3 regions of the Vibrio rhizosphaerae genome follow, and region 3 is predicted to be linked to each of the others. Evidence: predicted binding sites of a transcription regulator. Region 3 holds the regulator's gene; each other region holds the start of a gene.
The links. The regulator PurR, encoded in region 3, represses purine synthesis genes. The targets are predictions, from matches to a motif close to TNANGNAAACGTTTNCNTNA.
Positions count from the first base shown of each region.

Region 1: the regulator PurR is predicted to act here: its motif matches at 1,608-1,627, upstream of folD (bifunctional methylenetetrahydrofolate dehydrogenase/methenyltetrahydrofolate cyclohydrolase FolD).
Region 2: the regulator PurR is predicted to act here: its motif matches at 2,075-2,094, upstream of glpX (class II fructose-bisphosphatase).

Region 1 covers NZ_AP024903.1:1,299,456-1,302,739, forward strand. The annotation lists gene OCV37_RS05585 (lytic murein transglycosylase) at 1-514, shown strand, start outside; gene folD (bifunctional methylenetetrahydrofolate dehydrogenase/methenyltetrahydrofolate cyclohydrolase FolD) at 667-1,524, opposite strand; tRNA gene OCV37_RS05595 (tRNA-Arg) at 1,741-1,817, shown strand; gene OCV37_RS05600 (GNAT family N-acetyltransferase) at 1,996-2,466, shown strand; gene OCV37_RS05605 (VOC family protein) at 2,560-2,928, shown strand; gene OCV37_RS05610 (alpha-2-macroglobulin family protein) at 3,189-3,284, shown strand, end outside.
Region 2 covers NZ_AP024903.1:277,608-280,891, forward strand. The annotation lists gene pfkA (6-phosphofructokinase) at 1-880, shown strand, start outside; gene glpX (class II fructose-bisphosphatase) at 1,012-2,019, opposite strand; gene zapB (cell division protein ZapB) at 2,339-2,581, shown strand; gene metF (methylenetetrahydrofolate reductase) at 2,699-3,284, opposite strand, start outside.
Region 3 covers NZ_AP024903.1:2,049,976-2,053,259, reverse strand. The annotation lists gene glgA (glycogen synthase GlgA) at 1-185, shown strand, start outside; gene OCV37_RS08755 (TfoX/Sxy family DNA transformation protein) at 337-927, opposite strand; cyclic di-GMP riboswitch class I at 1,055-1,140, opposite strand; gene purR (HTH-type transcriptional repressor PurR) at 1,283-2,293, opposite strand; gene elyC (envelope biogenesis factor ElyC) at 2,593-3,284, opposite strand, start outside.

The DNA.
Region 1 (3,284 bases), 750 kb from region 3:
GGCAGCACTGCAAATCCTCGATGAACGACATATTTCACCACAAGCGATGAAAGGCTCCTGGGCCGGTGCCATGGGGCAGTGTCAGTTTATGCCGAGCTCGTTTCTGGCTTTTGCGGCCGATGGTGACGGCGACGGGAAAAAAGATATCTGGGGAAGCCGGGCGGATGTGTTTGCATCAACCGCGAATTATCTGAGTCAGTCCGGCTGGAATGAACACATGATTTGGGGGCGTCAGGTCCATTTACCCCGAGGGTTCGACATGAGTCTGAGCGGACGAGGCAAAGCACAGGGTAAAATGCTCCACCAATGGAGTGAACTGGGGGTGACACGTTATGATGGTAGCCCGTTACCGAAGTTGAAAGACGATATTCAGGCGTGGCTGATTGCCCCCGATGATGAGCAGGGCCGCGTTTATTTGATCTATAACAACTATAACGTGTTGATGAAGTGGAACCGCTCTTATTACTTCGCATTGGCGGTCAGTCATCTCGCGGATCGTATTATTATGAACTAACCGGTAATCGGACTGGCAAAGAAAAGGCTCCTGAACGGAGCCTTTTTTACATGGTTTTCTTTACATCGGTTTTTACACGGATATCGGTGTCGGTAAATCGGGTATGTTATCTCTGTGCTGACAGCCCTCATCAGTGAGATGAAACCGCGATCTTAATCGGTGTGAAATTGTTCACATGCAAGCATGGTGTTTTCAATCAGTGTTGCGACCGTCATCGGCCCGACACCGCCGGGTACCGGCGTGATATAGCTGGCTTGATTCTTCGCCACATCATATTCCACATCACCGACGAGCTTGCCATCGTCCATACGGTTAATACCGACATCAATCACAACTGCACCCGGTTTAATCCATTCTCCGGGAATGAAATGTGGTTTGCCGACCGCGACGACTAAGATATCGGCCTGACGTACAAATTGCTCGAGGTCTTGCGTAAAGCGATGACAAGTTGTGGTTGTACAACCGGCTAAGAGAAGCTCGAGTGTCATCGGGCGACCGACAATGTTGGATGCACCGACCACAACAGCATGCTTGCCGCGCGGGTTAATATTGTAGCGCTCCAACAGCGTCATGATGCCTTTCGGCGTACAGGAACGAAGCGTCGGAATGCGTTGTGCAAGCCGTCCGACATTGTAAGGATGGAAACCATCCACATCTTTGTGCGGCAAGATTCTTTCCAGAATGGGGGTTGCATCCAGACCGGCAGGCAGAGGCAACTGGACCAGAATGCCATCAATACTGGCATCGGCATTCAGTTCGTCAATCAGTTCAAGTAATGCATGTTGCGTGGTATTGGCGGGTAAATCGAATGACTTGGAAATAAAGCCGACTTCTTCACAGGCCCGGCGTTTACTGCCGACATAAACATGGGAAGCCGGATCTTCACCGACTAGAACCACGGCCAGTCCCGGCGCCCGAAGTCCTGCATCGGTTCTTGCTTTCACCCGTGCAGAGACTTCGGCACGAACAGTTTTGGAAATTAGAGTTCCATCAATATTTTGAGCAGTCATGGCTTACCTTTATACAAGCGTCGCGAAACAAAAGAATAGCAAAATTTTTGCGCGCATTGTCGCAGATCTTTTCAAGAACATCTATAAGCAAACGTTTGCTTCTGGTTTATTTTCTGAGCTCTCCCTCAGGATGGTAATTTTTTAGGCAGTTAAAACATTCAATTAGAGAAACTCGTTGATTTACGCCGATGAACTCGTATAATCCCACCCCGTAACGCGCCCTTAGCTCAGTTGGATAGAGCACGTGCCTTCTAAGCATGTGGTCACAGGTTCGAATCCTGTAGGGCGCGCCACTTATTTCGATAAGCCCCGATGATACTTGTATCGTCGGGGCTTTTTCTTTTGTCTGAATCGTTGAAAACCAGTCTGTACACAGGGTAATGTAGTTCAAAGTGAGTCAAGTATCAGTGTTCACAGGTGATGCAGATGCTCAGACCCGAATTTACCGGACGGTTGAGATCAAAGGACATGATGAAAATTAGACACGCAGAAGTCACAGATATCGACGCGTTATTGGTTTTAAGTGAGCAAATAGGAATGCTACACTTTGAAAACGCACCGTTCGCATTCAACAAACCTTCAGCCGCTGATAAATTGTTCTGGCTGAATATGCTCAATCATGATGAATCTTCATTGTTTTTGCTGGTCGAGTCAGACCGTCAGGTTGTCGGCTTTCTGACCGCGATGATGACTCAAAATGATACCATTCCATTTATTGTTGATTGTCCGATATGTCGTGTTGGAACGATCGTCATTGATGAGAAACATCGTGCGTCTGGTATTGGAACCAAACTGATGGCTGCCTGTGAGCATTGGGCAAAATCACGAGGCGCCGCGCAAATCAGACTTGAAGTGATGACCTTTAATCAATCGGCGCAAAAGTTTTATCAGCAACTCGGTTTTCAAGACCAGTCGCACATCATGTATCGGCATCTCGACTAAGCCAAGGCGATCGTTCTGTCGTCTCTTAGTTACCGAACGTGATTGACCTATACAGTGTGTTCATCGCACACAGGGAACACAGGAGATATTATTTTGATTAGTCATATTGATCATATCGTTTTGACAGTTTCGGATATTGAACGGTCGGTCGCCTTCTACAAACGAGTTCTGCTCATGCAAGAGGTCTCGTTTGCCAATGGGCGTAAAGCAGTTAAATTTGGCTGCCAAAAGATCAACTTTCAAATCTTAGGCCAGGAACCCCGAAACTTAGCGCAGGTTGGTTCCGGTGATGTGTGTTTAATCTCTGACTGGCCTTTAGGCGACGTCGTCAACCATTTAGCCGGTGAAGGGGTTGAAATTGTCGAAGGTCCGGTCGAAAAGTCAGGCGCAAGCGGGCCGATTCAGTCGGTCTATTTCCTCGACCCGGATTTAAATCTGATTGAGGTGAGTGTGTATATGTAACAAGCGTGAGCCGAATCGACAGCATCACGGTTTACACCTTTCCAGCCTCCGCTTTTCCGGGCGTCCTGCCCGGAAAAGCTTTATCATGCTTCGGTGAATGATTTTCTGTCTAACATTTGAAACACGTCTATTGTGATCTTTATTCAAGGATTGAATTTAATCGATGAAATTATGAAATCAGATGCGCTTGAATGGTAATTGATAAACATGGAGCGCTCTTATACTATCGCAACTTCACCAGCGTAAAAGGAATGTTTAACGTGTTGTCTTTTTTATCAAGATTTAATTTCATTTGGATAAGTCTATTCTTATTGCTTTCCAGTACCCTTCAGGCGGCTGATTTTTATGTCTCTGAT
Region 2 (3,284 bases), 1.7 Mb from region 3:
ATTAGGCGCTGGTTTAGAAGTTTTCGGCATCTATGATGGCTATCTGGGACTTTATGAAGACCGGATTGTTAAGCTGGAGCGTTCGAGTGTTTCTGACGTGATTAACCGTGGTGGTACATTCCTTGGTTCAGCTCGTTTCCCTGAGTTTAAAGAGGTTCATGTTCGTGAAAAAGCGATTGATAACCTCAAAAAGCATGGTATCGAGGCTCTGGTTGTCATCGGTGGCGATGGCTCTTACATGGGCGCGAAGAAGCTGACAGAAATGGGATATCCATGTATCGGCTTGCCGGGCACCATCGATAACGATATTGCCGGTACCGATTATACCATCGGTTATCTGACTGCCTTGAATACCGTCATTGATGCCATTGACCGTTTGCGCGATACGTCATCTTCTCACCAGCGGATTTCGATTGTTGAAATCATGGGGCGTCATTGTGGTGATTTAACACTGATGTCTGCCATCGCCGGCGGCTGTGAATATATCATCACCCCGGAGACGGGCTTGAATATGGATGAGTTGATTTCTAATCTGAAAGACGGCATCGCGAAAGGTAAGAAACATGCCATCATTGCGCTGACTGAGCTGATGATGGATGCCAATGTTCTGGCGAAGAAGATTGAAGAAGCGACCAAGCGTGAAACGCGTGCGACTGTTCTTGGACACATTCAGCGTGGTGGCCGGCCAACTGCATTTGACCGGGTGTTAGCGTCTCGCATGGGGAACTATGCGGTTCATCTCTTGCTGGAAGGTCATGGTGGTCGTTGTGTCGGTATTCAGAAAGAAGATCTGGTTCACCACGATATCATTGATGCAATCGAGAATATGAAGCGTCCTGTCCGTAAGGATCTATACAAAGTTGCCGAAGAGTTGTTTTAAGGTTTTTTCGTAGCACATATTAATAAAGACCGCTGTATGCGGTCTTTTTTTGTATCGGTTATTAAGTCCGGTTTTCTTCCTATGACTATTATTCTACCGACATCTGTTTACCGTCAGATTGCGAAAAATGATCAGACAATCCACATCCGCTCTTCCGGATCTTTTCTGTTCAGATAATGCGTCGATTGAATCCGGCGAATTGTCCGGCACTTGCCACGGATGAGCAGGGTTTCGGTGACCGCAATATTTCCCTGACGGGTAACACCATCGAGTAAATCACCTTTGGTTATTCCCGTTGCGGAGAAAATGACGTTATCACTGCGGACCATATCTTCCATCCTCAGCACTTTCCCGGCTTCAACGCCCATTTGCTGACAACGTTCAATTTCCTGCTGTCCGATTCGGCGGTTTTCATCGGTGTCACCTTTGACTTCATGGCGAGGCAGAAGACGACCATGCATATCACCGTCTAAGGCGCGAATTACGGCGGCAGAGACCACGCCTTCCGGTGCGCCGCCGATACAATACATCACATCGACTTCACTGTTGGGCATACAAGTTAAAATTGAAGCTGCCACGTCACCATCGGGTACGGCAAATACGCGGACACCCCATTGTTGCATTTCTGCGATGACTTGTTCATGACGGGGCTTAGCCAAAGTAATGACGACCAGATTATCCAGTGATTTACCTAATGCCTGTGCAACATGTTCGAGATTTTGTTTGAGGGGTTGATTGAGATCGATACATCCTTTGGCGCCCGGCCCGACAACCAATTTTTCCATATACATATCGGGGGCTTTCAAAAAGCTACCTTTTTCCGCTGCTGCCAAGACTGAGAGTGCATTTGACTGTCCCATGGCTGTCATGCGGGTGCCTTCAATCGGATCCACTGCGATATCAACTTCATCGCCTCCCAAACCGACTTGCTCGCCAATATAAAGCATTGGGGCATCATCAATTTCCCCTTCTCCGATGACAATCTCCCCGGTGATCTCTGTCTTATTCAACAGACTCCGCATGACTTCAACAGCTGCGCCATCCGCTGCATTTTTATCACCGCGCCCAAGCCATTTATACCCGGCTAAAGCGGCACCTTCGGTCACTCGGGAAAAGGCCATTGCTAAATCACGTTTCATGTGAACTCCATCTTGACGGAAAACTGGGAAATTTGCGTCGAATTTTAGCATATCCCGACGAAAACGTTTGCTGAAATGCTTGTGTATTCTTGCACTTGATCAAAGCGGTCTCAGATCTTCAGCGATATTTCAGGGTCCAAGAAGGGATTGAATGGGCGACGAAGAACAAGCAAAGTAAGAATCGTGTCAATTCACGTCGGTTTTTTAATCGAATGGTGAAAATATTCAAGATAGAGCGTGTTTCTCCAGCCGTGGCTGAGTAGAATGAACAGCTAAGTACAATCATCATTGCAAGTGCAGAATCGTAAAGGATATAAGCATGTCTTTTGAAGTATTAGAGAAATTAGAAGCCAAAATTCAAACTGCTGTTGATACCATCACACTCCTTCAAATGGAGGTCGAAGAATTAAAAGAAGAAAAACAGAAATTGATTGAAGAAGCAACTCAGTTGAAAACCAGCCGTGATGAACTGGAACAGCGGGTACAGGATATTCAGCAAGAGCAGACGGCATGGCAGGAACGCATTCGCAATTTGCTGGGTAAGATGGAAGATATGGAGTAAGGCGCAGGACCTTTTATATCAATACGATTAGGTTCAAGTTTTCTATATCGTCCACGCGATATCAAAAAATGCCGACATTTTTGTCGGCATTTTTCATGGGAGAGATGGGGATTCGATTTATGCTTGTGGCCGGATGCCCAGTGTATGACACAGTGCATAGGTCATTTCTGCTCGATTCAGCGTATAGAAATGGAAGTCCTTGACCCCTTCACGACCAAGAATTCGCACCATATCAATTGCTTGGCTTGCTCCGACAAGCTGACGCGTCACCGGATCGTCATCTAATCCGTCGAATTGTTTGTGCATCCATCCCGGCACTTTGACATGGTTTTGTGCGGCAAAGCGAGCGGCTTGTTTAAAGTTGGACACCGGAAGAATACCCGGTACGATTTCCACATCGATACCGGCACTGACACAACGATCACGGAATCGCAGATAACATTCAACATCAAAGAAAAACTGAGTAATGGCACGGTTCGCGCCAGCATCAACTTTACGTTTGAGGTTCAGCAGGTCGGCCTGAGCACTTTTCGCTTCGGGGTGGACTTCAGGAAATGCGGCGACAGAAATATCAAAATCATGCCGGGATTTAAGTAATGTCACCAGATCAGCTGCATACATATCTGGTTTTCCGCCGCCCGGCGGAATATCACCACGGAGCGCAACAATGTTCTCAATGCCGTTGTTCCAGTAATCATCGGCA
Region 3 (3,284 bases):
TCAGTTTTATGGAACCGACACCGGAAGCATTACTTATCTGTATGCAGCGGGCACTGCTGTTTTATTTGCAGCAACCGGAGAAAAAGCTCGATATGCAGTTGCGTGCGATGCTGCAAGATTTTCGTTGGGAAGATTCTGCCGAGCAGTATGTCAGGATGTATGAGGCCGCATTAATGGGCTACTAACGCATATACTGATTATGATTCGTGGATAATCATAAGTAATTGAGAAAAAACAAAGCACCGCGAACGGTGCTTTGTTGGTTTTGACTCGACGATCAAATGGGGTTGTATACGGTGAAACATGTATACGATAGTGGAAAGTTTGATCGTTCAATTAAATTTGCTGAGCCAGCTCATCACGTCTTGCCTGAGAAATTACAGACCAGTGTTTTCCTTCAATTGCACCCTCTAATGCCCATAAGAGCTCTAGTGGCGGTTGTGTTGAAGGATGAGAGCTTAGAATCGCTTTATATGCGCTGAGAGATCCTTTTTGATGAAGTTCTTCAACAGAATTAATTCCAGCTTTGCGTAGCATCCGTTCGGTTGCCAAGCGAAGATTAGGCAGATCTTTCAATCGCTGCGGTTTTGCCTCTACATGCGTCGTTTTTTCATCTTTCGCATTTAAGTAGGCTTGCTTTGCAATGTTGAAAATTGTATCTACATCATTCCAGTAGTCTGCAGGAAGCGCAAAATACTTGGTCACAACCGGAAAACCACGTTTTGTATACACATAAGGTTCAAACCCTTTTGCTTTAAACGTCTCCAGTGAGTGATTGTCTGCCCGTATATGAAGTTTGTCTTGAACGACAAGTGCAAACATAATGTCGTTTACGAAAATACCAAACCCGCCGAACATTGAGCGTGATTTGACACGGCCTAGTTGTTCAAAAAGCCGCATTGAATCTTTAAGAATTGGTTTGTCCATGCTTTACGTCTCGGTGTATTTTTAAATGAATACGCCACCAAAATCAGGTCCGAGAATTTAGCAAAAGAATGCAGAAAGTATGTTAACAAAACGTCAAAGATTGACGAATGTGAAATGCATTTTTGCCATCGGTAACCCCGCTACCTATCATTTTCATGGTTTAGGCCGGAGGCTTTGCGTCCCATCTTTTCAGATGGTTTGCCCTGTGCGTGACACTTTTCCAGTACGGAATTATGGAGTAACCATCGAAATGCCTACTCCACAATGTGTGATTCTAGTCCAATTAATAAATGTTATCAATAGAAAGAAAGTGGTTGGAGGAATGACCTCCCTCCAACGAAATGTCAATTAGGTGTTAATTTTTGTTTAAATCCTTAACGGTGTTGCGTTCTACAATTTCAGGATGCATTTCAAACGTTCTGCGTTCATGTTCCTTACTTTTGATCCGTTCCAATAGGATTTCGAAAGCGTTTTTTCCGACCCGGCGTTTCGGCTGGTGAATGGTTGTCAGCGGTGGAGAAAAATATTCTGAGATCTCAATGTTATCATAACCAATGACCGATATATCATCCGGGACCTTTATACCTCTCTGCTGTAAGCGACTCATCAGCCCTAAAGCCATTGTGTCATTAAAGCAAAAAACAGCTGTCGGTTGTTCATCCATTGCAATGATTTTATCAGCGGCTAAAACGGCAGTATCACACTCAAAGTTGCCTTCCAGAATCCAGTCTTCATTGGGTGTCACTCCCACTTCAGCCATTGCTCTACGGAACCCTTGAATCCGCTCCAGGCAAGCCGCTTTTGACAACTGTCCACTCAAACAGGCAATTTTGCGATGACCTTTATCAAGCAGATACTTGGTTGCAAGGTAGCCGCCTTCTTCTGAATTATCGATAATTTTATCCGCTTGAGAGCTCTCCGGCCCCCAGTCCATAATGACTTTGGGAATATCATTATAAGCTTCCAGCATATCTAAAAGTTCGGCGGTCAGATCGGAACACATCACTAACATCCCATCGACTCGTTTCTCAGCCAGCATCCGAATATAATCACGTTGCTTCTCATACAGGCCACCGGTATTACACAAAATCAGCGTGTAGCCTTGTCGGTAACAATAGCTTTCAACACCATCAATGACTTCAGAGAAGAAGGGATTGGTTGATTGAGTCACTAACATCCCGATGGTTCGCGTTGAGTTACATTTCAAACTCCGGGCGACAGCACTGGGTGCATAGTTGAGTGTTTTCACGGCTTCCATGACTTTTTCCTGAGTCGTTTCTGCCACAAACCGAGTTTTGTTAATTACGTGTGAAACAGTTGTTGTTGAAACTCCCGCCAAGCGGGCAACGTCTTTTATCGTAGCCATAGGTATTGTCCTGTCGCTTATGCTGAAGATCCAGCAGTCCGGAGCAAATTACAATTGAAAGAATAGTGATGAAGATTTTATCTATACTTCGTCATTGGATAACCCGTCGCGAAAGCATCTTGAGGTTATTCGCCAATAAGGACAAAAACCGCTAAATTTAGCGGTTTTTGTCGGTCTAAAATATGCTTAACCGCGAATTTTAGACTGCCGGTTCAGGAATAGCAATCAAAATGAGGCACTCTTCTGCTCGTCCGCTGGTCTTTGCCATGAATTGAGACTGTATGATGAAATCATGCATGCTAAAGCTTCTGTTTCGCCGGTTCGGCAACGGTTGCTTCCTGATTCGCGACCCAGTTTTTCAAGTAGTGCCAGAATTTCCCCAATGTTTCATACCAATATCTTTCTGTCTGTTCGAGATAAATGGCTTTCGGCGCATATTTTATCCAAGGCTGCGCTATATTTTTATAAGACAGATAATTGGTTGGGGCAGGGATCGGGTTGAGGCCAGCAGACTGGAACTCATGTAATGCACGATCCATATGACTGGCAGAGGTGACGAGCACTAGTTTTCGCGGTCCGACAAAACTTGCGGCTAGCTGAGCTTCTTCCCAGGTATCTTTGGCACTTTCCAGTAACACGATATCGGATTTTGCTACACCGAGTGACAGAGCAACTCTTGCCAGCATTCTGGCATGACTAAACCGGGTACCGCCGGCATATCCGGAAAGAATCAAACGAGATCCCGGATACATCCGCATAATCCGGATACCTTCCGTCAGTCGCATGAGAGCGGAACGACTGAGTTGAGAGGTCGGCGGGAGTTGATCATCGACAACATGACCGCTGCCAAGAACCATGATGTAGTCAATGCTACCCTCTACAGGTAAAAAGGCTGAATATTTGCGTTCCAGCGGGGCAAGAAGGCGGTCAGAAACAGGCTGGAATGACGCTAAAAACAGTAATGTGTAAGAGAACAGAACAATCAGGCAAC